One region of the Clostridium intestinale genome, then DNA from elsewhere that is predicted to be linked to it. Evidence: predicted binding sites of a transcription regulator. Region 1 holds the regulator's gene; each other region holds the start of a gene.
The links. Region 1 encodes LexA, which represses DNA repair genes until DNA is damaged. Its sites were predicted from a motif close to CNAACANNTGTTNG; they were not measured.
Positions count from the first base shown of each region.

Region 1 (8,514 bases):
CTAAATCCAGCAGTTACTGCAGCTACTCAATGGTTTGAAAGAACATTAGATGACTCTGCAAATAAAAGAATAGCAGTAACAGAAGCGTTTTTAGCTTTAGATGGAGTATTAAATCTATATATGAATATATCTGAAGGTATGGTGGTTTATGAGAAGGTAATAGCGGCTCATGTAAATAATGAATTACCTTTTATGGCGACTGAAAACATAATGATGGAAGCTGTTAAAAAAGGTGGAGATAGACAAGAATTACATGAAAAGATAAGAGGTTATTCTATGGAAGCTTCTCAAAGAGTAAAAGGAGAAGGGTTAAATAATGATTTAATAGATAGAATAATAGCTGATGGTGGATTTGGGTTAACTGAAAATGAAATTAGAGATATAATAGATCCTAATAAGTTTATAGGAAGATCTCCAAGTCAAGTAGAAGAGTTTATAGAAGAGTACATAAATCCTATATTAGAAAACAATTCTGAAGCACTTAATTTAAAAGCTGAAATAAATGTTTAGATGAAGATGAAGTAGAGGAGAAGACTGTTAATTAGTCTTCTCCTTATTTTTTTCTTTTAAGGTTTTAATTTCTGATTTTAATTTCTCGATTTCATTATCTTTTTCGCTTAATGAGAACTTTAATTCGGTGGAAATCTTTAAATTATAATACTTTTCTAAGCTTTCTTTAAGTTCATCAGCTGTAAGTTTTTTTTCTCTTTGAAATTCATCTTTCATTTTAGATATTTCGTCTTTGTTAGTGGTTTTTATAGTAGTAATTTCATCTTTTGCTTGTATTAAAGATGATTGTAAAAACTCTAATTTGCTTTCTATAGAGTTTATATATAGATTCTTTTCTATAATAGTGTTGTTTGATAAGTTTATCTTTTCCTGAAGATCTTTATTTAAAATTTCATATTCTTTTGCTTTGAGATTTTCTTCTTCTAGCTCTTTTATTTTAAAAGATAAAGATTCGTTATCTTTTGTTATTTTATTTATCAGAAATTTATTCTGAGCTTGCATTTCATCATAAACTTTTAATGAAGTCTCTTTTTTATTTAATGATTCTTTAAGTTCTGAAATTTGTTCTTGTAATTTTTCATTTTTATCTTTAATATTTTTTATCTCTTTATTTAATGAAATTATTATATTGCTTTTTTCCTCTAAGTCTTTATTAAATTCTGTTTTAAATCTTTCTTCTTCGGTTAAATTAATCTCTAAAGAAGTTAAATACAAATTTTGTATTCTAGAAATGTATTCTTCAAAAATTTCAATTTCTTTTTTTCTATCCTTAAAGATTTCTTTTGCTTCCTTTAGTTCAAATACATGTAATAAGTTTGCTAAACATTGTTCTTGTGTCATTCCATGTGTTTCAGCTGTTTCTCTAAATGATTTTGTAGTTTCTTCTGATAACCTAAACGTTGTCGCCTTTATTTCTCCCATAATACGCCTCCTGTAATACATATGAATACATTGTAATATATATGTATTACAAAAATCAAGTTTAATTAAAGAAATTGATTTGAAAATTCGATTAAACGTAAAAAATCACTATGATTTTAAGTTGAAAATATATTTGCGCAAAGATAATGTCGCTAAATGCTTATTTAGCGACGTGTTTTAGTTGAAAAAAGAGCGAAAAAGGTATAAAATACTAATTATTAAGGTGACAAAGGAGAAAATTTAATGAAATATGATATAAATATAGCTTACGATGAGAAAATTCCTGAATTATTAGCTGATTTTTTAAATTATCTAAGTACAATCAGAGGGAAATCCCCTAATACTATTGATGGCTACAGAATTGACATTATGATGTTTTTTAGATTTATAGCAATATATAAAGGTAAAGCTCATAAGAATACTGAATTTAATGAGATTGATTTAAGTTTTATAGATGAGGCTTTTATAAATAGTATAAAGCTTTCGGATTTATATGCATTTGTTTCATTTGCAGAAAAACAACGAGAAAACGGAACTTATGCTAGAGCTAGGAAAGTGGCCGCTTTAAAGTCTTTTTTTAATTTTTTATCAGGAAAACAAGGAATAGTTAGAAATAATCCAGCTAAAGAGTTAGAATCTCCAAAACTTAATAAGCGCCACCCTGTTTATTTAACTTTGGATGAGTCTATTAAGCTTTTAAACTCTATGGATAGAAGTTATAAATTTTATGCTAGAGATTATTGCATGATAACTATATTTTTAAATTGTGGAGTGCGTGTTTCAGAGCTTTGTGGTATAAATATATCTAAAATTAAGGGAGATATATTAACTATTATAGGAAAAGGTAATAAGGAGAGAACAGTTTATTTAAACGAAGCTTGCATTAAAGCTTTAGATTCTTATATGATAGAAAGAAAAAAAACAAAAAATATATCCGAAAACGACAATGATGCTCTCTTTATAAGTTCAAAGGGAACGAGAATAAATAAAAGAAGCGTCGAAAGAATAGTAAAGAAATATACGATAGAAGCTGGATTAACTGAGCAAAAATACACTCCTCATAAATTACGCCACACTGCTGCTACTCTCATGTATAAGCATGGAAATGTAGATATAAGAAGCCTTCAAAGCATTTTAGGTCATGATAGCATATCTACAACACAGATATATACTCATGTTGATGATGAGGTCTTAAGAGAAGCTGTAAAACAAAATCCTTTATCAAAGTTATAAACATCTGATTTGTAGAAGTTTTTTCTTTTTATAAACTTCATTAGGCTCAGTATTAATAAGAAACTTGTTTAAATGATTTATAAGCAGTTAACCAGTTAACCATTTAACCAGAAAACTGGTTAACTTCTTAAACAGTTTTCTGGTTAAATGAAAAATCAAATAAAAAAGGATAAAGAGATTTTTTTTAAAATCTCTTTATCCTAATTAATCCTGGGTAAATCTCCTCTGAGTTTTCTTCTAATGCAATATCATCATCTAAAATATTTTGAACATCATCTATATATTCGATGTGATCCCATGCATCTTCGTACTCTTCTTCCTCAAAAAAGTTGGATTCATCAAAAACTTCTACACTATCTTCTTGATCATCTATTTCTTCTTCAAGAGTAAGGGATTCACTTGCTTTTATTGAAGTTTCTTCAGATACTTTAGCTATTTCTTCGATTTTAATAGCCCTGATGTCTACTCCCTCAGCTTCTAAACATTTTCCGCAATTATCACAGATTTTATTTGAATCATATATACAATTATCGTCATCTACAAATTCAGAATCATTAAAAACATTGGTCTTATCCATTATAATTCTCCTTTTATTTTATTACAAACAAGATTATATCAAATTAGTATAAACTAATCAAATTAACTTATGGGAACATAGGTTTGAATATTTGAAATACGTATGTTATAATAGGAATCAGTTAGAGAGGTGTTAATAATGACAAGGGATAAACAATCAGAAATATATAAATTTCTTAAAACTTATACTGAAAACAAAGGATACCCACCGTCTGTAAGAGAAATATGTGAGGCTGTAGATTTAAAGTCAACCTCAACTGTTCATGGTCATCTTAAGAGACTTGAGAAAAAGGGTTTTATTAAAAGGGATCCTACTAAGCCAAGAGCTTTAGAAATAGTTGAATTAAATGCAGCGAAAAGAGAAATGCTTAACATACCTATAGTTGGTAAGGTTACTGCTGGAACTCCTATATTAGCTACACAAAATATAGAGGATTCATTTCCTATACCTATTGAATATATAAAACATGATAGAGAATTATTTATGCTTAAGGTTTCTGGTGAAAGTATGATTGATGCTGGAATTAATGATGGTGATTTAGCTATTATTGAACAATGCACTACTGCTTTAAACGGAGAGATAATAGTTGCTTTAATAGAAAATGAAGCTACTATTAAGAGATTTTTTAAGGAAAAAGATCATATAAGACTTCAACCAGAAAATAAAACTATGGAGCCTATTATAGTTGATGACTGTGCTATATTAGGTAAACTTGTAGGATTATTTAGAGCATATTAAAAAACTGGCGTTAAGCCAGTTTTTTATATTATGCAAATTATAGATTACTGTATATTTAATACCTTTGATAAAGCTATAAGTATACCTATTTTAGCGTGATCAAAGGTTAAACCACCTTGAAGGTATGCTATGTATGGTTCTCTAATTGGTGCATCAGCAGATAATTCTATACTTGATCCTTGAATAAAGGCACCAGCTGCCATTATAACTTGATCATTATATCCTGGCATATCCCATGGCTCACACTCTAAAAATGAATCTATAGGAGAGCCTTTTTGTATTCCCTTACAGAAAGCAATAAGCTTCTCTTTGTTTCCAAACTTTATAGCTTGAATTATATCACTTCTTTTGTCGTTAAACTTAGGAAGCACTTCAAATCCAGCAAGTTCGAATATTCTTGAACAGAAAATAGCTCCTTTTAGTGCTTCAATTGCTATATGTGGGGCTAAAAACAATCCTTGGTACAAGCTTCTCATTACGCCAAAAGTTGAACCACACTCCCCTCCTATTCCAGGAACAGTTAGTCTGTAGGCAGCTTGAGTAACATACTCTTCTCTACCTGCTATATACCCTCCTGTTGGAGCGATTCCACCACCTATATTTTTGATTAATGAACCTGCTATTAAATCTGCACCTACTTCTGTAGGCTCTTTAGTATCTATAAATTCTCCATAGCAGTTATCAACAAAAACAATTACTTCATTTTTTATGCTTTTAATAAAGTGTATAGCTTTTTCTAAGGCGTCTAAACTAAAAGAATTTCTCCAACCATAACCTGTACTTCTTTGTAAGTGTACTAATTTTATAGAAGAATCTTCTTTTAATATTTTTTCTATCTCATCGTAATTAAAATCCCCTGATTCAGTTAAATCAATTTGTTTATAATTTACTCCATATTCTTTTAAAGAACCTATCTTTTTGCCTTCATCAAGACCTATTATATTATGTAGTGTATCATATGGTGTTCCTGTTACGGCAAGCATAGTGTCATTTGGACGAAGATTACCGAACAAGGCTGTACCTATTGCATGAGTTCCATTTACAAAGTGTGGTCTTACTAGAGCGCTTTCTGCCTTAAATATGTGTGCATATACCTTATCTAGAGCATCTCTACCAATGTCTCCATAACCATAACCAGAAGAATTGGTAAAATGAGAGTCGCTTATTCTTTCTTCTTGAAGAGCTTTTAAGACTTTAATTTGGTTATACTCTCTTATCTCATCATAGATTTTAAATTGATCTTGAATATCCACTATTGTTTTATTATATAGATTTATAGTTTCTTCACTTATATTATATTGACTCTTTATATATTCTATTGTTAAATCTAACATTTATATCCTCCGTTTTTTAAATACTTCATCAAATAAAAGCTCTCTATGCACTGCATAGAGAGTATATATTATACATTCTCGTTATTAAATAAAATTATTTTTGCAGGGTTTATAGTTGAAATGGCATGCTTATATATCATCATCTGCTTTCCATCACAATCTAAAATTACAGTAAATGCATCAAAACCTTTAACGTATCCTTTTAATTGAAAGCCATTTGTAAGGTATACAATTACAGCTATTTTATTTTTTCTTGCGCCATTTAAGAAGATATCTTGCAAGTTATTATTTTGCTTATTCATATAAACTCATCCTCCATATTTCCATAAGAAATTAATTCTATTATACTCTTAAGATTGTATTATGTCACCAGTTATTTTGTTAACAATATCTATATCACCATCAAAAGTATCCTTGTCTATAAATATAGATCTAGGATCTTTTCTAAACCAAGTAAGCTGTCTTTTAGCATAGTTTCTACTTCCTTGCTTAATTGATTCTATAGCAAATTCTAAAGAGGTTTTGTCATTAAGGTAATCTAGAAGCTCTTTATATCCAATACCCTTCATTGACTGCATATCACTTGTTAATCCCATGTTTTTTAGAGTTTTAACTTCATCAAGAAGACCTTTTGACATCATAAGATCTACTCTATAATTTATTCTTTCATAAAGATTAGATCTATCCATATTCAAAACATAATAATATAAATCATAATCACAGTTATATATACTTTCTCCTAGATTGTAAGATGAAAATGGTTTTCCTGTTAAATGATACACTTCTAAAGCGCGGATTACCCTCTTTACATTATTATAGTGAATCTGCTCGGAGGATACTTGATCTACTTCTTTAAGCATATTATGTATAAATTCATTTCCATGCTCTTCTGATAGCTTAAGTAGCTGTGCTCTATACTTATCATCTTTTTCACTTTCAGTAAAAGTCATATCACAAATTATAGAATTTATATATAATCCAGTACCACCAACTATTATAGGTAACTTTCCTCTAGAATAGATGTCTTCCATAATCTTTAGACACATATCTTTAAAATCCGAAACTGAAAATTCTTCTCTTGGATCAAGAAAGTCTATTAAATAGTGAGGAATATCACACATTTCTTCTCTTGAAATTTTAGCTGAACCTATATCCATATGTTTATAGATTTGCATGGAATCAGCTGAAATGATCTCTCCATTTAATTCTTTTGCAAGTTTAACAGCTATATCGCTTTTCCCAACTGCTGTAGGACCACCTATAACTAATAATTTCTTTTTGTTTGTTTTATTCATTTTAGGTAACTCTCCTAAATCTTTTTTCTAGTTCATAGTTAGATATTTTTATTATTGTAGGTCTTCCATGAGGGCAATGATAAGGGTCTTTCATAAATCTCATAAGATTTATAAGTTCTTTCATTTCTTCTAAGGTTAACTCATTATTAGCCTTTACAGCAGACTTACAAGATAAGGTTGCTATTTTATTATATTTTACTTCTAAGGTAGTGCCACTTCCTAAGGCTTTAAGGTTATCTAGAATACTTAAAAATAGGCCTTTAGGATCTAGTTTACCTAAAAAGTACGGAACCTCTTTTATAGCAATGGTATTTACACCAAAGGGTTCGCAGGTGAATCCAGCATCCTCAAAAACTTTTAAATTATCTTCATAATAAACATAATCATCTAAAGTAAGCTGAATTACAGATGGAATTAATAGAGGCTGAATCTCTACTTCCTTATTCTTTATAGAATCATAATACTTTTCAAAGAGATACTTCTCATGAGCTGCATGTTGGTCTACAATGTATAGATTTTCGTTATATTCACATAGTATATAGGTTTTGTTATATTGACCTATAACCCTATACGGTGGCAGCTTAGGTTCAGGTGTTGTACTGTCATAGTTGTTAGATTCTGTAGAGATAGGTGCAGAGTGAGTACTAATTTCATAGGATTCAGTAATCTCTTTTATCTCTGGTTTTGAACTTTTAAGATCTACAGGTAATTCAACTGATTTTTGCTCTGTATAAGTTTCAGCAGAGTATTCAGGATATATAGGCTTAGTAACAACCTCTGGAACTATTTTAGGAATAGTTTCACTAAAAGAAGAGGTATCTTCAAAGTGTACATTTTCATATATTTCTTCTTTTGAAACTTCATCATCCATAAAAGAAGCTTTTACATTTTCTTTTAAAGCATTATGAACTGCATCAAAAACTACCTTGTATAGAATTCTCTCATCTTTAAATTTAATCTCTGCTTTGGTTGGATGTATATTTACATCAATAAATTCAGGATAAGTTTCTATATATACTACGAAAAATGGAAATTTATTAACTGTAGCAAAGGACTTAAAAGCATTTTCTATTGAAGCTGTGATAGTTTTGTTTTTTATATATCTTCCATTAATAAAAATACTTTGATTATTTCTACTTCCTCTTGCAATCTCTTCTTTTCCAACGAAACCATGAACCGTTATTATATCTGTAGAGGCTTCAAAGGAAACTAAATTTTCTAAGATGTTTTTACCATAAATGGTTCTAAGAACATCTTCTTCTTTTTCACTTCCGAAAGTTTGAAAAGCCTTTTTACCATTCATAATCAAAGTAAAGGCTATACTAGGATTAGCTATAGCAATCCTAGTTAATATATCATTAATTAAAGCACTTTCTCTTGATTGAGATTTCATAAACTTTTTTCTAGCGGGTACATTAAAGAATAAATCTCTAACCTCTATATAGGTTCCTTTATTTACTCCACTCTCTACAATATGATCTATACTTCCCCCAGTTAAAGATATTTCAACTCCAACATCCTCTGAGGAAGTTTTAGATTTTAGTATGGTTTTAGATATAGAGGCAATAGATGCTAATGCCTCTCCTCTAAAGCCCAAGGTCATTATATTATATATATCCTCTACTTCTTTAATTTTAGAAGTTGCGTGAGGTAAGAAGGCTTTTGATATGTCTTCTTTGTGAATACCATCACCATCATCTATAACTTTTATAAGAGTTTCTCCACCATTTTCTATTTCAACTATAATATTTTTGCTAGAAGCATCTATAGAATTTTCTACTAATTCCTTAACTACAGAAAAAGGTCTTTCTACTACTTCACCAGCAGCTATTTTATTTGAAGTTTGTGAATCTAATATATTTATTCTTTTCAAGGGAGAAACACCTCCTTTATTTTAAAAGCTCTT
Region 1 is NZ_CP121166.1:1,402,033-1,410,546, reverse strand. Features, by position in the region: gene purB (adenylosuccinate lyase) at 1-510, shown strand, start outside; gene P8F83_RS07315 (coiled-coil domain-containing protein) at 538-1,431, opposite strand; gene P8F83_RS07310 (tyrosine recombinase XerC) at 1,675-2,664, shown strand; gene P8F83_RS07305 (hypothetical protein) at 2,849-3,241, opposite strand; gene lexA (transcriptional repressor LexA) at 3,380-3,979, shown strand; gene P8F83_RS07295 (methionine gamma-lyase family protein) at 4,024-5,313, opposite strand; gene hfq (RNA chaperone Hfq) at 5,382-5,615, opposite strand; gene miaA (tRNA (adenosine(37)-N6)-dimethylallyltransferase MiaA) at 5,664-6,608, opposite strand; gene mutL (DNA mismatch repair endonuclease MutL) at 6,610-8,481, opposite strand; gene mutS (DNA mismatch repair protein MutS) at 8,498-8,514, opposite strand, start outside.

Region 2 (8,514 bases), 1.4 Mb from region 1:
CTATTTTTTCGCATACAAATACAGGATCCAAGCAATGAATCAATACTCGACTTGGTGAAGATGCAAAATTTGCTCCTGCATCTAATATACTTTCATAACAAGATTGGCAAGCACCTGCAAAAATCACTAATTCATCATAACTAGTATTAAAATTTCTAAGTGCCTTTACTGATTCAATATAGTATTTAGAATTCCTGTAGTTATTTAAATCTAAATAATCTTTTGAATTTTTTAATACACCATCATGCCCAGTTAATACCACTATATCTGGCTTTATTTCTTTCACCAGTTCTACTACCTGTATAGGCTGTTCTTTTTCAACTATCGCTTTTCCTACAGCATCAAGATTTAACTGTTTATATACTTTTAAACAATTTTCCATGTAAACACTATCCCCATCTATGTGCAGAACTTTTCCAGGCCTCCCAAACATCAACTCTTTTTCTTGTATGATTTTGGGAGACTTTGTAATTCTATAAGCGCCATCTCTGGAAGTTATAGCCTTTTTTATTGCTTGATTGACTCTAGCATTAAGTATCTTGTCTTTCTCTCCTTGAAACTCGTCATTTACATGTTCTAAATCATCGATAGATGCGTCAGCTATAATTCTTATATTTATGCCTTTTAAAACATAAACTACTCCGTCCTCATTTTCTTTTATATCAATTATTTTAAAAGTAATATCTTTTCCATATGACTTCCTAACTACAATATCACCTATTCCCATATTTATCTCCTCATAAATACTGATATATACTATAATATGCCGAAACCCATATTGTGTGCCTTATAATACAAAAGAATAGAGTAAGAGGTTTAGCTCTTACTCTTTGATAAATTATTCTTTTAAATTATATGCTTCTTTAAATTCATCAATAAATTTTAAATAATCATCTTTCTCTTTACCCAATGACTCTAGTTTATTACCAAAAGTAACTTGTCCCCAATTAACCTCATTATAATAATAACGATTAGCTAATCTCCAATATCTTTGAGGAAATAATAGAAATGCATATATAATACTATATTCCTCTTCTTTAATCTTAGAAATAGAATCATACGCCTTAAGTATTTCCTTAGCATAATCCACATTCCACCCAACTCTCTTTAGTACCTTTATCATAAAATTGGATATATCATATGATCTTACTTCTCTTTTACAATAATCAAAATCAATTATATTCACATTATTATCTTTGTCTAAAATTATATTGTGATAAGTATAGTCATGATGGCAAAAACTCTTTTCCTGTTCTGTAATATTACATATCTCTAAATAATTAGAATTCTTCAATACTGAAAGCGCTCTTTTACCTAATTCTTTATAAAATTCTACAGTTTTAATATAATTTAAATCGAAAGTTCCTTTGTTACTTTTTTTCCTAGCCATGTCTCTCATTTTATCTAATGCCCTTATCCTTTTTTCCATAAGATTAGGCCATCTTCCTAAATCAGTTTTTAATTTACTGTTTTCTGGAGGATCATACCCCTTACTGATTTCATGTAGTCTTGCCAATTCTTTTGCTGCGATTATAACCTCATCTAATTTATGAAAATCACATTCCTTTCCCTCTATCCACTCAGATAAAGTATATATATCTTCATTAACTAGTGCATAAGGTTCTCCGTCAATATTCAAAAAATATCTATCTACATTTTGATAACCTTTATTAATAATATATTCCTTTGCACCATATACAAATAAAAGTTTTTGAATTCCATAATTAATTTTTTTTAAGCACCTTTCACCTTTATCTGTTTTTAGATGGTATATCCCTTTATTGGGTTTAATGCTTTCTATCCTTATACCAAACTGTCTTTCAATTTCTGATTCCCTCATCATAGTTAATCACCCCCTAAATATTTATATGTGCTATCGCTAACAATTATTAACAATTATCAAAAGAAGTTAATATAATAAATTATAACTACTGCGAAAGGATTTAATAATGCATATTGGTATAGATGGTAGAGCTGCTAAATGGTATAGAGGTACTGGAATCGGCACATACACCTATCAACTAATATATAACCTAAATTTAGTTGACAAGATCAATGATTATTCACTCTTTCTTCCTAATAACTCAAATTTAGATAACCTTAATAGCAACTTTAAATTTATCAATACAGTTCATGATACCCAAGAAAACTTTTGGGAAGAGGTCTCTCTACCAAATATCCTTAAAGATGAAAATTTAGATATTTATCATGTCCCTCAAAATGGAGTAGGTTTACCAAATAATTTAGACAGTTCCTCAATAATTACTCTTCATGATATAATCCCTCTTAGAATGCCTGAAACAGTAAGTGATAGGTATCTAAAGATATTTAATAATGATATGAAAAAAATCATTGATGGAGTACAAGGAATTATTACTGTGTCTAACTTCTCAAAAGATGATATTTCTAAAGAATTTAATTACCCTAAAGATAAGATTTTTGTAACCCATTTAGCAGCTGAAAATATATATAAACCTATGGATAAAATTAAATGTAAAAAATTCTTAAGATTAAATTATTTAATAGATAGTAATTTCATATTATATGTGGGTGGTTTTAGCCCTAGAAAAAATATAACTGGTCTCATTGAAGCATTCTCATTACTAAAAGGCATATATACCCAAGATTTAAAACTTGTTATTGTTGGTAAACAAGGTATTTCTTACGAGAAATACAAAAATAGAGCCCTTGAACTTGGAATTGAAGATCAAGTTATCTTTCCTGGTTTTATCACACTAGAACATATGCCTGTTTTTTATAACGCTTGTGAGACTCTAGTTTATCCTTCATTTTATGAAGGCTTTGGATTACCTCCACTTGAAGCAATGGCCTGTGGTACCCCTGTTATAGCCTCTAACTGCACTTCTATCCCTGAGATATTAGGAAACTCTGCACTTTTAATTAATCCTAAAGATGTATATGAGATTATGAATGCTATGTATAGCATATTAACAAATATAGATTTAAAGATAAAACTTACAGTTGAAGGCATTGAAAGAAACAAAATATATAATTGGAATAAAACTGCCTTAGACACACTATCTGCTTATAAATTTATAAATAAAATAAGATAATTGTAAAAAGTGCATTATATATATCTTAATGTCATATATAATAAGAGTTTAAGACTAAACTTTAAAAGCTCCAATCCATGAAATTATTATGGATTGGAGCTTCTTTAGCACCTAATAAACACTATATATTATAATCCCCCTTTACTTAGAACATATGTTTGCTATATAATATACTTAGCTTAATTTTTAGGAGTGATTTTTATGGATTTAATTAACAAACTTCGTATTTTATCTGATAGTGCTAAATATGATGTTTCATGTTCATCATCTGGATCTAGTAGGTCTAGTAAGAAAAATTATTTAGGAGATACCTCGAGTAGCGGAATTTGCCATAGCTTTACCCCTGATGGACGTTGTATATCCTTATTAAAAATCCTGTTAACTAATTATTGTGTCTATGATTGTGCTTATTGTCAAAATAGAATCTCTAATGACTGTGAAAGAGCAGCTTTTACTCCTGAAGAAATATGTGATTTAACTATTAATTTTTATAAAAGAAATTACATAGAGGGTTTATTTTTAAGTTCAGGAATTTTAAAAAGTCCTAATTATACAATGGAACTGCTATTAAAAACTTTAAAATTATTACGTCAAGTTCATAAGTTTAATGGTTATATACATGTTAAGGCTATTCCCGGCTGTGATGAAGTATTAATTAAAGAATTAGGCAAATATGCAGATAGAATGAGCGTTAATATAGAACTTCCATCAGCTTCTTCATTAAGGCTTTTAGCTCCTCAAAAATCAAAAATCGACATACTTTCTCCTATGAAAACAATAGCTAAAGAAATAAATGAATTTAATTATAATAAACGAGTTTTTTCTCATTCTCCCACCTTTGTCCCTGGCGGTCAAAGCACCCAATTAATAGTGGGAGCAACTAACGAACATGATAAGGATATTCTTACTTTAAGCGAAAATTTATATAAAAACTATAAATTGAAGAGGGTCTATTATTCAGCTTACATACCAATTGTAAAAAACAATAAACTTCTCCCTTCAATATCAGTACCTCCGCTAATTAGAGAGCACAGACTATATCAAAGTGATTGGTTACTCCGTTATTATGGTTTTACAGCCTCTGAGCTGCTTAACGAAAAAAATCCTAGTCTTAATTTAAAACTTGATCCAAAAAGTTTTTGGGCGCTAAATAACATTGATTTATTTCCTATAGAAGTTAATAAAGCCCCCTATGAAACTTTACTTAGAATTCCTGGTATAGGACTAAAATCAGCTAAAAGAATAGTGATTTCTAGAAGAGTTCACTCGTTATCCTATGAAGATTTAAAGAGCCTAGGAGTTGTACTAAAACGAGCACAATATTTTATATTATGTAAGGGTAAGTACTTAGGTGACACCTATTTTGACCCTCTTCTAATCGAAAATAAACTAATTGATAAAAAAATTAAAGTTTATAATAATTCAGAAGACTATACTCAACTAAGTTTTTTCTCTCAATTATCATTAAATAAACCAGAAGATAGAATTACCAGTATAAGTGGTAATCTATAGATAGGAGTTTTATGATTGTACTAATACATGACGGAAGTTTTAATGGTTTTTTAACTTGCATATATGAATGTTACTATTCATACAAAAATACTTCTTTAATATTTTCTAAACATTCATTTGAAGAAAATTTATTATACGAAAAAAAATATATAGCTACAGATAATGTAAAAGCAAATAAGGTATATACCTCTCTACTAAAAAATACTGGAGAAGAGGTTGTAGAGAATATTTACTATGCTTATTTATCCGATACCAAAGACTGTTTCTCATTAGCTTTTAAATATATAAAACTAGCTTTTAAATTAGGTTCTTTAATTGACCATCACATTTATGATAGTAGGGTTAAAAACATATTAGCTCTTAGAAATAAGGTTTTGAAGGAAACTCATATGTTTGAAGGCTTTGTTAGATTTTCTTTGATTAACGACCAAATGTTATATTCATCTATTGAACCTGATCACAATATTTTAGAATTATTAAGTTATCATTTTACCAAAAGGTTTTGTAATGAAAATTTTATAATACATGATATTAAAAGAGAATTAGCTTTAGTTTATAGTTCACTACAAAATGACTATGAAATCATCTCTATGTCAATAAATTATTATGATGCATTAAAAAATTATAAAGAAGATATAACACAATTGTGGAAGACTTATTATAACTCAACCACAATATCATCTAGACAAAACTTGAGGCTTCAAAGTAACAAAATGCCTAAACGTTATTGGAAACATCTTTTAGAAACAAAATAAAACCAGGTAATTCTGGTTTTATTTTGTAATCTTTTTTTCTTCATATATTTTCAGAAAATCTTTTCTATCTGGTTCATCTGCTAATTTATTTTGAAACTTTGATAAAAAGGATTCATAACTCCAATTCTTTTTCTTATTGTAGTAATTGTATACCAAATTATAATAATCATTTGGAAAAATCATTATTGCATATAACACTTCTAACTCATCCTTTTCTATCTTCCATACTGAATCATAGGCATTTATTATTTCTATACTTTTATCAAAATCATATCCATAATTTTTTATAGATTTCATCAAAAAATTACATATGTCATGAACTCTAATATCTACTAAAGAATATTCAAAATCTATAAAATAAGCTCTATCTTCTGACAGTATAATGTTATGATGTGCCAAATCATTATGACATAACACCGTCTTACTTTCATCTCTACATAAATTTTCATAATTTGACTTTTCTATTCTCTTTATCGATTCATTTATATTCTCTATTTGTTCATCTATACTCTCTAGCAGAAGATTATCGAAAGTATTCTTATATCCATATTTACCTACTCTTTGTTTTATATCGAGTAAATTTTCTTTAGCTTCATTAAATTTATTAGGAAACTTCCCTAAGTTACTTTTCAAAATTTCTAAGTTGCTGCCTTCAAGATACTTTAATATTCCTAGAGAAGATTTATGATATTGCGCTAAAGCTTTTGAGGCTATTACTACATCTAAAGGATTTGAACAACAGCATTCCCGTCCCTCAATCAATTCCATAACACAATATATACCATCTTTCCATCTTACATAATAATTTCCATCCCCAGCTTTAACAAAGGTTAATATATCTGAATAACCATCCTTAATATAATCTAAAGCTGAAGTTATAAATTTCATGTCTTCTGTATTTTCTATTTTCTTTAATATTTTTTTGCCTTTATCAGTAATCAAAATATATACACTTCGTAAAGGTATTAAATCCTCAACCTTTAAATCAAATAATTCAAATAAATCAGTGTCTAAATCATAATCACAAAGGTATTTTTCATCCGAATATCTAAGTTTGTTCATAAAATCACCCTTCTATAATAATGTAATACTATTATCAAATTCATAAGCCTTCATAAATTTATAATAGAAGGTTTCTTCGTTCCATTGTTTCTTCCCTTCTTTATATTTTTGCAGAGTTTTTAACGTCTCTAGCGGAAAAGAAATATAGCCATTTAAATATTTTTTAGAATTATCATCTAAACCTTCTTGAGTCAATATAAATTCTATAGCTTCATTATAGTTAATAATCTTTATCCTTCTTTTAATTTTCAATAAAAACTTTCCATAATCACTTTCTACAAAATTATAGGCTATCCCCTTTAGATCATATATAATAATCCCCTTATTATAATTTAAATTTTTATCATCGCAATAGCCTAATGTAATCTCTTTATTATCCATAGCTCTCCTAAATATAGACAAATAGTCTGATTTCTCTATTTGAGTCACAGCTAAATTAGATAAATTCAAAATATTTTCAACTTTTTCTTCAATTTTTCCCGGGAAATATCCGACTTCTAAATACCTGTTCACTCTTTTTTGAAGAACCTTAATTTGTTCATAATCTTCTCCAATCGTACTTTGGATAGACGGTATAAAATTGCTAGGATATTCTCTCAAGATTTTGTGAATTTTATTAATAAGATTTAGTTGAAAGTATACCTCGCCCTCATTAAGTTGTTTGGCTATTACTTTTTCTTTATTCTTTAAAACGGTAATTCCTCTGTTTTTCAAGTACTCTTCTATGGTCAAAAATTTCATATATTTTCTCCACCATTCTCTAATTGCTTTATATCTTCAACAAATTCCTCTCTTTCTTCACAATCTTCTAGATATTTTTCTAGTTTATTCAGAAAAAAGTCCTCTTCCCAAGGTTGTTGTTCCCAATAATACTGTATTCCTAACTGCCAGTATTGTTGAGGAAATTTTATAAAAGAAGATATAATTTTGCTATCACCTTTTTCTAAAGAATTAATACTCGAATAGCTAGCTAATATTTCTTTCACTTTATTTTTACTCCACTTTCCATTTTTCATAGATCTTATAATTAATGACGAGAGGTCGTGTAGGTTAGTATCTAGAATTGAGTAATCGAAATCAATAACATATAATTCCTCATCATATGCCCTAAGAACATTATGATGGGCATAGTCATGATGGCAAAAGCCCCTTTTAATAACTTCTTTATTCATCCTATTTATATAATTAGAACACTTTAAACCATCTATAGTTTTTTCTATTATTGTTAGCTGATTCTGCATAGTTTCTAGATATAGCTTATCAAAATCGCTTTTGTATGCTTTTTGGTAGATACGATTCCTGAAATCTAATATTTCTTTTCCTCTTACATTAAAATTTTCTATCCATTTAAACCAGTATATTCTTGGTTTCATATCTTGATCTATTGTGAAACCTTGGCTACATAAATGAAGTTCTGCAAGTTTTTTAGTTACCTCTAATAATTCATGAATATTATCGTAATTACTTTCGCGTGATGGTATCCATGGAGATAAATAACAGTACTTATTATCATACTCTATATAATCCATCCCCAATTTAGTCTTAAGTATAGGAGGAATGTTCTTAAAACCTTTTTTTTGAAGATGTAATATAGCAGATAAAATAAATTTAAAGTGAGAATAACTATAATTAATTGTTTTTAAGCAATATTCATTATCATCACCTTTTACAATATATATATTTTTTTTCTTAACGATATCCTTTACCTCTATATCGTATTTTTCTTTTAAAAAATCTTTTAGATTACTTAGTCCCATTAAGTTCCTCCTCTGATTAATCCTCATTTATTATATGAGAATAATTATTCATGTGTGAATTATTCACCATTGGAAAAATATATCATATTTATATATTATAAACATTGTACTGGGGGAGTAGTATGAAGATTTGCGTAGATGCTAGAGGGTTAAACTGGTATAAAGGAACTGGTATAGGCACCTATACTTATAATTTATTAGTAAATATGATCAACTTAAATAGAGAAGATTTTTACCATATATTTTGGTCTGGTGGAGACTACGATTCTTTTCATAATGATAAAACAAAAATATTAATGGCTTCTAAAAAACATCAAAGATTTTTTGAATCTTACTATATACCCTCATTTGTAA
Region 2 is NZ_CP121166.1:2,819,706-2,828,219, forward strand. Features, by position in the region: gene yabG (sporulation peptidase YabG) at 1-727, opposite strand, end outside; gene P8F83_RS14435 (CotS family spore coat protein) at 839-1,843, opposite strand; gene P8F83_RS14440 (glycosyltransferase family 4 protein) at 1,950-3,074, shown strand; gene P8F83_RS14445 (putative DNA modification/repair radical SAM protein) at 3,276-4,586, shown strand; gene P8F83_RS14450 (TIGR03915 family putative DNA repair protein) at 4,598-5,341, shown strand; gene P8F83_RS14455 (CotS family spore coat protein) at 5,360-6,403, opposite strand; gene P8F83_RS14460 (hypothetical protein) at 6,416-7,144, opposite strand; gene P8F83_RS14465 (CotS family spore coat protein) at 7,141-8,160, opposite strand; gene P8F83_RS14470 (glycosyltransferase family 4 protein) at 8,283-8,514, shown strand, end outside.
Region 2: a site for LexA is predicted at 3,222-3,235, ahead of P8F83_RS14445 (putative DNA modification/repair radical SAM protein). Genes of this name have one in related genera too.

Region 3 (8,514 bases), 1.9 Mb from region 1:
GGTAATCTAATGGTAGATGTAAAGGCAAGTAATGAAAAACTTATAGAAAGAGCAAAGAGAATAGTAGTAGAAGCTACTGGGGTGAGTAAAGAAGAGGCCTCAAGGGTATTAGAAAAAACTAAATATAATGTAAAATTATCTATATTCATGATTGTTTCTAATTTAGAAATAGAAAATGCTGAAATAATTTTAAATGAAAATTATGGATACATAGCTAAGGCTATTGAATCAATAAAAAAATAGATTTAGGAGGGATTTACATGAAAGTATTAATGGTATGTTCTGGAGGGATGTCATCAGCGATAGTTGTGAAAGCTGTAAAAGCTGAAGCAGATAGACAAAATTTTGAGTTAGATATTAAGGCTGTTGGAACAGGGGAATTTGAGGATGAGTTAGCTACTGGAGAGTATGATTTAGCTATAGTAGCTCCTCAAGTTAAACACAGATTTGAAACTTTTAAAAATCAAGCAACACAATATAATGTACCAATAGAACTTATAATACCTATGGGATATACACCTTTAGGGGCTCCAAAGACTCTAGAGCAAATTAAAAAACATAAAAAATAATTAATAAAGGAGAGAATAAAAATGCAGAAATTTTTAACGTGGATTGAAGAAAAGTTCATGCCACCTATGGCTAGGCTTGCTGAACAGAGGTATTTAAAGGCAATAAGAGACGGAATTATTTCAGCTTTATCACTTATCATAGTAGGATGTTTTTTCATTATCGTAGCTCAACCACCTATAGATTCATTAAAGACTTTAGTAGCACCTCATGTAGCCAATATAATGATTCCATACAGAATAACAATGGGACTAATGTCTATCTATGCAGTATACGGTATGGGGTATAGTTTAGCGAAATCATATAAACTAGATGGAATGAGTGGAGGAGTACTATCATTAGCAGGTTTTTTAATGATGACAGTTCCACTAAACATTGATGGAGTAATAAACAATGCTATTAAGGCAGGTGTAGAAGGTGCAGATAAAATAACTGCTCCAGGATGGATATTGCCTATGGGAAATTTAGGGGCAGCAGGAATGTTCACCGGAATAATCATGATGATATTCGGAGTTGAAACATTAAGAATATTAAAGAAACATAAGATAACTATAAAAATGCCTGATCAAGTTCCTGAATCTGTTGCAAGAAGTTTTGAAGCTCTGATTCCAGCAGCTGTTGTTATAATAGTATCTTGGGTAGTTAGAGTAGTATTAAGATTTGATTTAAATCAAGCAATTATAAATGTTTTTAAGCCAATAAATAATATAGTTGGAAATAGTTTAATTGGAGTAGTACTACCTGTTATATTAATAACTCTATTATGGTCAGCAGGCGTTCATGGAGTATCAATAATAGGATCTATATTGAGACCTATGTGGTTAATAATGTTAGAGCAAAATGCGTTAGACTTATCTAATGGAGTTGCATCAAATAAACTATCATATGTTGCACCTGAACAATTTTATCAATGGTTTGTTTGGATAGGGGGATCAGGAGCCACATTATCATTGTGCCTACTTCTAATATTCTCAAAATCAACTTACTTAAGGTCTGTCGGAAGATTTTCATTAATTCCAGGACTATTTAATATCAATGAACCTTTGATATTTGGTGTACCATTAGTTTTAAATCCATTATTAGCTATACCATTTATATTAGCACCAACTGTAATGACAATATTAAGTTATATAGCAGTTAAATCGGGAATGATATCAGGATTTGTAGTTAATGCTCCATGGACTCTACCAACACCTATAGGAGCATATCTAGCTACTGGTGGTGACTGGAAAGCACCAGTTCTAGTAATAATAAATATATTAATAGGTGTTGCAATATACTATCCATTCTTTAAATCATATGAAGCTAAACTTATTAAAGAAGAAAATGCTCAAGTTGACGGAGCTGTTCAAGTATAGTTAAATTATAAAATAATCATGGAGCTGTCGCATTAGCAGATAAAATTTATTAGCGACTGCTCCCTTTTTAGATTATGTTTTGATATGTAGTTTCCTTAGAAAATTTAAAGCTAAAGATATAAAAATGGCTATAATCCGCATAAACACTATATATAGTTATCTATATATATAGTTATATAGATAATGTTATATTTTTTATAGCAAAACAATAAAATTAGGAGGAGAAATAATGGAAGAAAAAATTTTTGAAATAATATTACACTGTGGTGACGCAAGAGGACATGCTTTTGATGCTTTAAAATTTGCAAGAGAAGGAAGGTTTGATGAGGCAGCGGATTCAATTAAAAAAAGTGAAGAAGAACTAAGGTTATCTCATAAGACTCAAACGGAGCTTATACAATCAGAAATAAATGGAGAAAAAGTTGAAATGAGCTTGTTAATGGTTCATGCACAAGATCAGCTTATGACAGCAATTTCAGAACAAAATTTGATAGTTCAAATGATAGAAATGTGTAAAGAAATAAAAGAATTAAAAAAATAAAAAATGGAGGTGTTTTTTATGATAAACACTTTTTTAAATATATTACTATTAATAGCTTTTGTAGCTATAACTGCAAAACTCACAAAATACATGATTGAAGTGAAAAAATGGAATTTGATGAAATATAGATGGTATATTGCTTTTATAGCTCCTTTTATAATAATAATTCCTACAGTGGCATTTGAAAATTTACCTAAATTTGTATTACAAATATCGGGATTTGTATTTGGCATGAGTTGTATAATATTCTTTGAGACAACAAGATTAATGATTGAGAAGAAGGAATTAAAAGGAGTAATCTATAATAACACTACCCCAAAATACAAAAAGAAAAAATAGTGAAGAAGGTTATGTCATGAAAAAAGAAAGCTATGTAGTGGGACTGATGTCAGGAACTTCTTTAGATGGTATTGATTCGGCATTAATAAATATAGTAGAAATAGATGGCAAAATAGAAGTAAAGCTAATAGATTTTATAAATGAGCCATTGGAAGAAGAACTAAAAGAAAAAATAAAAAGAGCCTTAAGTAAAGAAAGTTCTAATGTAGAACTCATATGCAGTTTAAATTTTGAATTAGGATATGCATTTAGTAATGCTGTAAAAAATTTGTGCAAAAAAGCAAATTTTGATATTGATAAGCTGGATATTATAGGATCACACGGTCAGACTATTTTTCATATTCCAAAAGCTTATGGAGAACATATAAAATCAACACTACAAATAGGAGAACCAGCAATTATAGCATATGAAACAGAAACCACAGTTATCTCTAATTTTAGAACTATGGATATGGCGGCTGGTGGTCAAGGAGCTCCTTTAGTTCCATATACGGAATATCTGCTTTATAGAGGAGATAAAAATAGAATCTTACAAAATATTGGGGGTATAGGGAATGCTACTGTATTACCGAGATATTGCAAATTAGAAGATGTCTATGCTTTTGATACTGGACCAGGAAATATGATAATTGATGAAGTTACTAAAAATTTAAAAGGAATACCATATGATAAAGATGGTTATTTTGCAAGCATTGGAAGTATAAAGCAAGACCTACTTAATGAACTAATGAGTATAGAATATATATCTATGAAACCACCTAAAACTACTGGAAGAGAGCTGTTTGGAAAACAATTAGTAGATTGTATTTTAAATAAATATGGGGATTTAAAGGCTGAAGATATAATAGCAACTATGACCATGTTTACCGCTAAATCTATAGCTTATAATTATAAAAAATTTATTTTTCCAAAACTAAAAATAGACGAAGTAATTTTAGGTGGAGGGGGAAGTTATAATAAAACCCTGATCAAAATGCTTAAAGAAGAACTTAAGGATGTTAAAGTATTAATACAAGAAGATTTAGGATTATCATCAGATGCAAAAGAGGCAGTGGCATTTGCCTTATTAGCTTATGAAACTGTTAATAGAAGGGCCGGAAATGTTTTGGGAGCTACAGGGGCAAGAAAAAGAGTTATACTTGGAAATATAACATTACCGCCTATAAAAAATAGAAGGAGATAGAGATATGAGAAAATTAGGAATTTCAATTTATCCTACACATGCAACATTAGAAGAAAATTTAGCTTATATAGATTTAGCTGCGAAATACAAGTTTAAGAGAGTTTTTACTTGTCTTTTATCTGTTGAGGGAGATAAAGAAAAGATTGTTGAAGAATTTAAAAAAACAATTGAGCATGCAAACAAATACAATATGGAGGTAATGGCTGACGTATCCCCTAGAGTGTTTGGAGACTTAAATATAAGTTATGAAGACCTAAGTTTTTTTAAGGAAATAGGAGCCTATGGAGTAAGGTTAGACATGGGTTTTACAGGGAACGAGGAATCCTTAATGACTTATAATCCCCAAGGATTAAAGATAGAATTAAATATGAGCTCAGGAACAAAGTATATAGAGAATATCCAATCTTATAAACCTAATATGAATAACATAATGGCTTGTCATAATTTTTATCCACATAGATATACAGGATTAAGTTATGATCATTTTATAAAGTGCTCAAAACAGTATAAAGAATTAGGAATAACTACAGCAGCATTTGTAAACTCCACTGAGGCTACATTTGGTCCTTGGCCAGTAAATGAAGGGTTATGTACTTTAGAAATTCATAGAGAAATGGGTATAGTAGCACAAGCTAAACATTTATGGGCTACTGGATTGATTGATGATATAATAATAGCTAACTGCTTTGCGTCAGAAGAGGAATTGAGGCAATTAAGCGAGATAGATCCGTATTGTTTATCATTTAATGTAGAAATAAATAAAGATGTACCTAATGTTGAAAGAAAAATTCTTTTAGAAGAATTGCATTTTAACAGAGGCGATGTTTCGGATTATGTTATTAGGAGCACACAAAGCAGAGTTAAGTTTAAGGGGCATGAATTTATTCCATTTAACACAATAGATATGAAAAAGGGAGATCTAGTTATAGAGACTTCTCTTTATGGACATTATGCAGGGGAACTGCATTTAGTAAAAAAAGAAATGAAAAACACAGGAAAATCTAATGTTGTGGGGAGAATAGTTCCAGAAGAACAATTTTTATTAGATTTTATTGAACCATGGCAAAAATTTAGATTAAAAGAGGTTAAGTAGAAACTGTTGCATTGCAGCAGTTTTTTTGTGGAAAAGTTATAGCTTTATATAGTTAAACAATTAAACAATTAAAACTTTATAACTTTTTATAAAGTTTTAATTGTTTAAAGTCCTAATAACCTAGAGATTCATTAATTACTATAACTTTTATTCTATTTTTTATAAATTGACCTGTTATTAGTACAAAATCATTACATATGCGATCTTTATGGTTACAGTCTATACATCTATCTAATTTAGTACAGGGAGTAGATTTCCCTAAACGTTTTGCATCTAAGGGGGCAGCTATTTGGCGAGTTCTTTTGATAGCACTATCTAGATTTTCAACTATTTTGTTAATACCAACCACAATAATTACTTGCTTAGGACCGTATAGCATAGGAGCAACGCGGCTTCCATTACCATCTATGTTGAAAATTTCTCCAGCTAGAGTAATAGCACTTGTACCAGTAATAAATGTATCAACATTAAAATTTTTTATATATAAATCACGTTTTTCTTCTTTTGATAAAGATGGATTAAATTTATCTAAAAATCTGTAATTGCCATTTCTTAAAAATTTAAAAATACCTGTATCTTCTAAAGTTATAGAATCACCTGAACCTACTGAAGACCCTTTGATTATTAATTCAGATATTAAATTTAATAGCTCTTCATTATTGTTTACAAAGTAGCCAGCCATATTATTTTTTTCAAGATTGGTTATTAATTTAGTAATACTTTGATTCATTTACTCACCTCTAAGACTTTTGAGAAATAGTATATCAAATAAATAAGAGAGCAGCAATATATAGAAATATATAAATATTTCTATAGAATAGATTGTTGACTAATGCACTTGAAAGATTTAAAATATAAATTATACGAACAGATGTTCAATAATATGTATGACAAATTTGAATTTACTCTGGAATTTAGGCAAAAATATTAGATAGGAATTTATAGAAGTATATTGATCAACAGGAGGATTAAATGAAGGATAAGATAATTATTAAAGGTGCAAAAGTTCACAATTTAAAGAACGTAAGTTTAGAAATTCCAAGGGATAAACTAGTGGTGTTTACTGGATTATCAGGCTCGGGGAAGTCTTCTTTAGCATTTGATACTCTTTATGCAGAAGGACAAAGAAGATATGTTGAATCCCTATCAGCTTACGCTAGGCAATTTTTAGGACAAATGAATAAACCAGATGTTGAATACATAGAGGGACTTTCTCCTGCTATATCAATTGACCAAAAGACTACATCAAAAAATCCACGTTCTACAGTTGGTACAGTTACAGAAATATATGATTATTTAAGACTGTTATATGCTAGAATAGGAACTCCGCATTGCCCTAAGTGCGGAAAAGAGATAACCCAGCAAACAGTGGATCAGATTGTAGATCATGTTATGGCAATGGGGGAAAAAACAAAGATACAAGTATTATCTCCTCTTGTTAGAGGTAGAAAAGGGACTCATGAAAAGATTTTAGATAGCATAAGAAAAAATGGCTTTGTGAGAGCAAGAATAGACGGAGAAATATACGAGATTACTGAAGAGGAAGTAAAGCTAGAAAAGAATAACAAACACAATATAGAAGCTGTTATAGATAGATTAGTTATAAAGTCAGATATAGAGAGAAGGTTAACTGATTCTCTAGAGATGGCATTAAAACTTAGCGGCGGCTTAGTAATAATCAATAAAGTTGGAGAAGAAGATGTATTGTTCTCAGAAAATTTTGCTTGTGCTGATTGTGGAATAAGTATAGATGAATTAGCACCTAGATTATTTTCTTTTAACTCTCCCTTTGGAAAATGTGACCACTGTGATGGTTTAGGAACTTTAATGGAAATAGATGAAGATTTAGTAATACCTAATAAGGAATTGTCTATAATGGAGGGAGCTATTGCCTCTTGGGGAGATGGAAGACTTAAGGAAGATGCATGGACTTTTGCAGTGTTAAATTCTTTAAGCAAAAAATATGGTTTTGATTTGAATACTCCTATAAAAGATCTTCCAAGAAACATAGTAGAGCTATTATTATATGGAACTAAGGGTGAGAGAGTTTCAGTAGATTATACAAAGGAAGGGATTAAAGGAACCTACAATCATGCGTTTGAGGGAGAAATTAATAATCTTAAAAGAAGATATAGAGATACTAACTCTGACCTTATTAAAGGTGAAGTAGAAAAGTTTATGAGCAATAATCATTGTCCTAAGTGTAAAGGACATAGGCTTAAGCCAGAAGCTTTAGCTGTAACTGTGGGAGAGAAAAATATAAGCGAATTCACAAGATTATCCGTAAATGATGAACTCAGTTATATAAATTCCTTGGAGTTATCAGAAAAAAATAAGGTAATAAGTGAACAAATTCTAAAAGAAATAAGAAGCAGACTAAGTTTCTTAAAGGATGTAGGATTAGATTATTTAGATTTAGCAAGAAACTCAGGAACTCTATCAGGAGGAGAAGCACAAAGAATAAGATTAGCAACTCAAATAGGATCATCTTTAATGGGAGTTTTATATATACTAGATGAACCTAGTATAGGACTTCATCAAAGAGATAATGACAGGCTGATTAAGACCTTAAAACACCTAAGAGATGTTGGAAATACGGTTATTGTAGTTGAACATGATGATGATACAATAAAAGAAGCTGATTTTGTTGTAGATATAGGACCAGGAGCTGGAGAACATGGTGGAAATATAGTAGCTGCTGGAACTTTAGATGTTATTAAGAATTGCAAAGAGTCTATAACAGGCCAATATTTAAGAAAAGAAAAAGTAGTAGAATTACCTAGTGAGAGAAGAACAGGAAATGGTAACTTCTTATCTATAAAAGGAGCAAAGGAAAACAATCTTAAAAATGTTAATGTAAAAATTCCATTAGGATTACTAACGATGGTTACTGGTGTATCCGGATCAGGAAAAAGTACCCTAGTTAATGAAGTTTTGTATAAAGGACTATATAAAATTATAAATAGAGCTAATATTGTTCCAGGTAAACATAAAGAAATAACAGGATATGAGGCTATAGATAAGATAATAGACATAGATCAAAGCCCAATAGGAAGAACACCACGTTCTAATCCAGCCACATATACTGGAGTTTTTGATATAATCCGTGAACTTTTCTCTCAAACTACTGAGGCAAAAATGAAGGGGTATAAACCAGGCAGATTTTCTTTTAATGTAAAGGGTGGAAGATGTGAGGCTTGCTCTGGAGACGGAATTATAAAAATAGAAATGCAATTTTTATCAGATGTTTATGTACCTTGCGAGGTTTGTAAAGGAAAAAGATATAATAGAGAGACTTTAGATGTAAAATATAAAGGTAAAAATATAGATGACATATTAAATATGACAGTGGAAGAAGGATTAAAATTCTTCGAGAATCTACCAAGAATTAAGAATAAACTTGAAACCTTGTATGATGTAGGTCTAGGATACA
Region 3 is NZ_CP121166.1:4,187,388-4,195,901, forward strand. Features, by position in the region: gene murQ (N-acetylmuramic acid 6-phosphate etherase) at 1-243, shown strand, start outside; gene P8F83_RS21255 (PTS sugar transporter subunit IIB) at 261-569, shown strand; gene P8F83_RS21260 (PTS sugar transporter subunit IIC) at 591-1,925, shown strand; gene P8F83_RS21265 (PTS lactose/cellobiose transporter subunit IIA) at 2,155-2,466, shown strand; gene P8F83_RS21270 (hypothetical protein) at 2,485-2,805, shown strand; gene anmK (anhydro-N-acetylmuramic acid kinase AnmK) at 2,822-3,988, shown strand; gene P8F83_RS21280 (DUF871 domain-containing protein) at 3,993-5,081, shown strand; gene P8F83_RS21285 (lactate utilization protein) at 5,194-5,811, opposite strand; gene uvrA (excinuclease ABC subunit UvrA) at 6,054-8,514, shown strand, end outside.
Region 3: a site for LexA is predicted at 5,946-5,959, ahead of uvrA (excinuclease ABC subunit UvrA). Genes of this name have one in related genera too.